2 regions of the Parabacteroides sp. APC149_11_2_Y6 genome follow, and region 1 is predicted to be linked to the other one. Evidence: riboswitches for the same ligand, from Rfam matches in the RefSeq annotation. Region 1 holds a riboswitch; the other holds the start of a gene.
What was found. Region 1 has a riboswitch for cobalamin ahead of ACGE0T_RS00310 (TonB-dependent receptor plug domain-containing protein). Riboswitches for the same ligand answer to the same signal wherever they lie in the genome.

Region 1 (3,160 bases):
GGCGCCAGGATAGGCTTACTGCCGGAGAAAGTCGTTTACGGTCTTCCGGACGGTCTCCATGTTTTACCTGATCGGTGATGTAAGTACCTAATAAACTCGCCGTAGCTGTAAGAATGGGGCTCTTATATTGTGCTGCAACTGCCGTAAGTGACGTCAGGCGTTTGGGGAGAGGCGAGTCTATAAAATTATTCTCAAGCGTATTACGTGCAATATCCGTATTCAATGTAAAAGACAGATATTGCAAAGGCGTATATAAAATGCCTGCGGAACCATAGTATTCGTTTTGTGTGTTCAGGTCTTCCTGCATTCCTCCTGAATACTTATCATTGATATCCCTGTATTTACTGAATGAGTAGTTATATTTAATACTGGCCTGGAATTTGAGGAAATCAGTAAACTGATTGTCATAATGAAATTGAGTGAAAAAGTTTTTGTCCCATAGCCTTTCTTTGGCATTGTCGTTGTAAAGAATGACAGAACCTGGGAGTCCACGTTCAGAGTTATAATAGTATACCTTCCCTTTTAAATTCCCTCCTTTTCCAAAATCACCAAATACATTTGCTTCGAGGCGTAACGCATAAGTATCACTATTCTTACGGATTTCTTTTGTTATTTCTTTTCCGTTAATCAGCGTAAAAGGGTAATCACCTTTGGCACTGAGCCAGTCTGCATATAAAGTCGTAGCCCATTTATTTCCTATTTTCTGGTCATAACGGATTGCCGGATTAAACAGCCCGAAAGAGCCTCCTTTAATTTTTGCAAAAAGGTTGTATGATTTATCCTGAAATCTGGGCCTACTTGTCTTTATACTCAGCGCCCCTGCCGATGCATACATTCTTGCTGTCTGGAAGATATCGTCGGATTGCCCGATGGATAGGGATACCATTTCTACATTATCCAGAGAAAATCGGCTGATGTCCACTTGCCCGCTTTGGGCATCGGTGATGGTTACGCCGTCATAGCTGACAGCCGTATGTTTGGCTCCAAGGCTACGAACGGAGACAGTCTTTAAACCTCCGATACCGCCATAGTCCTGCACTGTAACACCGGAAAAACGTTTTACAGCTTCCGATAAATCCTGCACGCCAAGTCTTTCAATACTGTTGCGGTTCATTATTTGCAGGGGAGTGGTTTCGCGCATTACAGACGGACGCGATTTACCGACAACCTCGACATCCTTCAGTTGATAGGTCTTAGTCGTGTCGACTTGGGCATGTAAAAACATAATGCCATTAAGCCAGAATAATAGCAGGCTTAAAATCTTCTTGATGTACGTATTCTGCATAATTATCGATTTATCAACCTCTTCACCCGAGAGATTGTATAAAGGATTATGGCAGGTTTTCTGGCTTGTTCTCCCTTATTTCGGCTACCTTCCCAACTTAATAGCTGGCAGTGGACAAGTGACAGTTATACTGAACTTTCCATTTGTTGGCTATTTGTCAGTGGCAACGAGTTTTGCCGGGGTTTCAGAACTTACAGCTACGGGTACAGCGCCGTACTTTCAACGGCTTCCCTTTTACTAACAGACCGTGGAAACGGTACTGTTACACCATAATCTGCGTGCAAAGATATAATTCTTTTGAACATAAAAAAAGGGTATCCGGAAAAACCGGATACCCCACAGGTGTATTTGTTAAGGATTCATCAAGTAGAGTATCTATTCAATTGTTTTATTTCCTGTCTTTATCAAAACCAGTTGCTTTGGACCAGTCATAATTGTTTTTGAATGCGGTATTTATCTGATTTAAACCCGGAGTATTCCGGAGTATCGGCAAATAAAAAGACAGGCCGCTTCCATAATCCGCTATTCTTATAAGTTCTTCTTGCTCTGAAATATCTCCCGGAACAAAGTAAAATTGTATGATTGCTTTGTCTATTGCGTTTTTAAATGTGTTTTTTAAATCTTCATTTTCTGATAGGAAATATAACCCACTTATATCCAGTAAAATAGACTCGTAGTAATCAACGAGATTTTTATTTTCATTAAGAGTATGACGCATTTCGTCATAACTCATATTTATACTTTCCAGTAGCTTGGAGGTTGCGGTTGCCAGATTTTCCAATTCGGATGTTTTTGTTATGGCAACGGTAAATCCATCGAAAGTATTTTTATTCTTATTAGTACTATAGTCTGTAGCGCTTAGCTTGGCAGCTTTGTACAAGTCTGCATGTGGTTTAGTATATAGATACGGGATAATTGTTTCATAGGGATATCCGTATCCGGGAAGAGGGAGAGCCGAAGCCATTATGTAGTCGCATTTATTCCGTAGCTGGTAAACGCTTTCGGCATTGGACATATTACAGGCATGGAAAATAATAAAATCATATTTTACAGGAAGTATTTTTGCCAGGTCTGCAATTTCCAGTGTACTTCCATAACGGTCCGGACCTGCTATACCTTTGGTTTCGCTGTCATTTTTTATTCCGGGTAACCAACCATTGCCGTGTGCTCCGATTATCAATCCTTGTGACTCTGCCGGATAGAGAGTGACGACGTCACTCAAGACAGTCTGCATTACATTCGGATTTCCGGCATCTTGATCTTCGTAGGTTTTGACTACTTTGCTGACGATCATGTCTGTCGTATCGTGCGTGATTTCCAATAATACCGGCTGACCGAATTGGGTTAAATGGTTGGAATTATCAAGATATACTAATAGGGTTCCATCTATATCATCATCCCAGCCTTTTTCCATTTGGTTTACAGTCTCTTCCAGCGCATACCATAAACTCATATCTCCTACCAGATATGCTAAAACAGTACGATTCGTTTTTGCATGTGGTCTGGCTTCATTCGGATCTATGGGAGGTACATCGGGAGCATCCTCTTTGCTACAATTTGTAAATCCAACGGCAAATAGCAATAATAATAAAAAGTAGAACTTTTTCATCTTTGTTTTTAAATAGTTGTTATTTCGAAACAAAAGTATCATTTGCAAAGATGAGATAGTGGATAAATTGTCACATTTTGGGTCCGTATCGTCACTATATTTTTTGAAAAACAACCTTTTAAAAGGATAGTTTATTATATGACAAGCTGTTAGAATTAGCTGTAATTGTTTTAGAACGGATATCCAATGGCAAAGTGAAGTCCCAGTCCATCCTTAAATTTGGGAATGTTGTAATATCCTTTTTTGCCGGTTTCATAGGGAACATG
Region 2 (3,160 bases), 2.4 Mb from region 1:
GAGCCAAGGACTCTCAATTGTACTTATTAAAAGATATGGATTATGGCAACAGTAAGATTTAGTTTGACAGGAATTGCAGCGAAAGTTTTCGAAACAGAAACATGGTTAAGAATCGCATCGGAATGCTTCGGCTCCCGTAAAGTATCCAAATCTATCTCGGATGAAAAGGAAACAAAGTGGGAGGTCTCATTGACGAAACAGCAGGAAGAAGCTCATTCGCTATGTCATCATGCAATTCACAAACTAATTCCTATGGCAGGCGCTTATCAGCAGAATATGCTGGATACCGTATCGCAGGCAAGTACCGTCTATATGCCGGAGGAGGCAGAAGCAATCTATTGGGAAGGCTGCAAAATGATGGAAGAGATGAACGGACATATTTCAGGAATCCTTTATAATGCCCGTAAGATGCGTGAAGCCAGCCGTGCAACCAATAAAATGGAAGATATGCATATGAAGGCTGTTATGTATCATAACTCGGTAATGCCTTATCTGGATACCCTTCGTTTCCATATCGACCGTTTAAAAGAGATTATGTGTATCGCATAAGATAAGTCAACGTTTTGTTTTTAGGTAACTTTTGAGTTGAATCCCTGCTATTGAAAGAGGTGCCCTTGTCCTCGGATAGCAGGGATTTATTGTATAATCATCAACGAGAAATAGGGAAATGTCTTTCCGGAAATCACCTTTGGGTCGGATGTGTAATACTCCTTATCTGTCCCTACATTCTCAAAATAGTGGTAGGCTTTGTCCGGAAACAGCCGGATACATGCATGCACTGCTTCTGTACATTGGGATAATTTCATGATGACGATTACATACCCGGCTTGGATTTTCTCCGATAGCTCGTCTACTGTCGGTGTTCCGGGTATCACAACAATCTGTTCTTCCTGTTTTACAATATGCAGTCCGGCAAGTGCTCCGGCTGCAATGAATGCGGGAATACCGGCTATCCGTCGGACTTCTATACGGGCAGCAACCAGTTTGTCATAAATATATTGGATGGAAGAATAAAAACCGGCATCACCTTCTGCTACAATAACAATCCGTTTGCCTGCGTTATATTGTCCGGATGCTTCTTCAAATAATGTATCATAAGCTTTCCATGCGGATGTCCGGTCTTTGCTCATCGGTAACATAAATGGAGAGATGGCAGACACATCGATTCCTAAAGCCTGTACAATATCCGCTGCACGGGATAAAGTCTGTCCGTTTTTGCTTTTGGTAGCCGGACAATAGATAATATCAGCCTGTTGAAGCGCCTTCAACCCTTTTACTGTAATAAGTTCAGGTTCCCCCGGACCAAGCGATACAAAGTTTATCGGATCATTCATATTTTCTTTTTGGGATACAAAACTGCCTAAAATCACCAGACAATCCAAATAATCAGCCCTTGAATTCCAATCTTCTTTATTTTCTTATTACATTTGCCGGCAGAATCGGTTCCACTCTCCCGTTCGGGAGGCGGATTAAAAGGGAACCGGGTGTAAATCCCGGACAGTCCACGCTGCTGTGAAGCTTTATAAACATGCTGATAACACCTTTTGCCACTGGTTATGATATACCGGGAAGGCTTTCAGCATGGAAGCAAGTCAGAAGACCTGCCATTTGTATTTAAAACTACGTCCTCGTGGGGTTGGACGATTGTATCGAAAAACAAAAACAGATATGAATAAGTATTTAGTGGCTGGTGCCCTTGCCCTGATATTATTAGGGGGAGGATGCGGTTCGAAAGGAAATCACGCAGACAAAGGGAATATTCCGGTGGAGGAAGCTGTTGCTACCCCTATGCATATTGTTCCCCAGTATGCCAAAGGATTCAATCTCCAGTATAAAAAAGATTTTATATTGGTGGATATACAAGACCCGCAGCATGAAGAAAGCAATATCTTCCGTTATGCATTAGTGAAACGGGGTACAAAGCCAACCGGTATCCCATCCGAATACATGCAGATTGAATATCCTATCCGGAGCGTTATTTGCATGACATCCCTGCAACTGTCCAACTTTATCAAACTGGATGCCCTCGATAAAGTGGTAGGCGTGACCAGTACCCGTCACCTGTTTAATAAAGAAATGACTAAGCGTCTGAAAGAAGGGCAGACCGCTAAAATCGGTATAGAAGGTAATTTCGATAACGAAATCATTATGAGCATGAATCCGGACCTTATTCTGGTTTCACCATTTAAACGTGGCGGATATGAAACCCTGAAAGATGTGGGAATCCCTTTGATTCCTCATTTGGGCTATAAGGAAATGACTCCGCTCGGACAAGCCGAATGGCTTAAGTTCATAGGGTTGTTGCTGGGAGAAGAACAGAAAGCCTGCGATAAATTTACTGTAATCGAAAAACGATATAATGAATTGAAAGCATTAACGGCTGAGGGCCACGTAAAGAAACGCCCGGTTGTCCTGAGCGGTGAAATGCGGGGAGGTAACTGGTATGCAGTGGGAGGGGAAAGTTTCCTTGCCCAATTGTTTAAGGATGCCGGGGCCGATTATTTTCTGAAAGACGATGAACGTTCGGGCGGTGTTACGCTGGATTTTGAAACGGTCTATAACCAAGGAGATGACGCTTCTTATTGGCGTATTGTGAATAGCTACCCCGGTATTTTCAGTTATGACGCATTGAAAGAACAAGACCCCCGGTATGCCGATTTCCGTGCATTCAAAGAAAAAGGGATTATCTATTGCAATATGAAAGATACCCCTTTCTACGAGAATATGCCGACAGAGCCGGAAGTAGTCCTTGCCGACCTGCTCCATATATTCCATCCGGATTTATTGCCGGAGCATACACCGGTCTATTATGCATTATTAAAATGAGCGGGCAGATGAGACAATCCACTTCATTTTCGATGCTTCTGATCGTAGCAGCCATTTTGGTTTTGCTGTTCCTGAATCTGATATTAGGTTCCGTTTCCATCCCTTTGAAGTCCGTGTGGAATATCCTTTGCGGGAATGGAGGTGAATCGGTTACCTGGCAAAATATAATCTGGAAGTCCCGTTTGCCCCAGGCGCTTACCGCATTGGTAGCCGGAGCCGGATTATCCGTCAGCGGGCTTCAGATGCAAACCGTGTTCCGTAATCCGCTTGCCGGACCTTCCGTATTAGGTATCAGTTCGGGGGCGAGTATGGGAGTGGCATTTGTCGTTTTGTT

Region 2: it holds a riboswitch for cobalamin, as region 1 does, so the genes downstream of both, ACGE0T_RS11845 (ABC transporter substrate-binding protein) here and ACGE0T_RS00310 (TonB-dependent receptor plug domain-containing protein) in region 1, are expected to answer to the same signal.

The regions. Positions count from the first base shown of each region.
Region 1 is NZ_CP173709.1:86,780-89,939, forward strand. It holds gene ACGE0T_RS00310 (TonB-dependent receptor plug domain-containing protein) at 1-1,285, opposite strand, end outside; cobalamin riboswitch at 1,319-1,572, opposite strand; gene ACGE0T_RS00315 (clostripain-related cysteine peptidase) at 1,674-2,894, opposite strand; gene tamL (translocation and assembly module lipoprotein TamL) at 3,065-3,160, opposite strand, start outside.
Region 2 is NZ_CP173709.1:2,836,817-2,839,976, reverse strand. It holds gene ACGE0T_RS11855 (glutamine synthetase) at 43-549, shown strand; gene ACGE0T_RS11850 (precorrin-2 C(20)-methyltransferase) at 636-1,334, opposite strand; cobalamin riboswitch at 1,424-1,623, shown strand; gene ACGE0T_RS11845 (ABC transporter substrate-binding protein) at 1,669-2,826, shown strand; gene ACGE0T_RS11840 (iron chelate uptake ABC transporter family permease subunit) at 2,835-3,160, shown strand, end outside.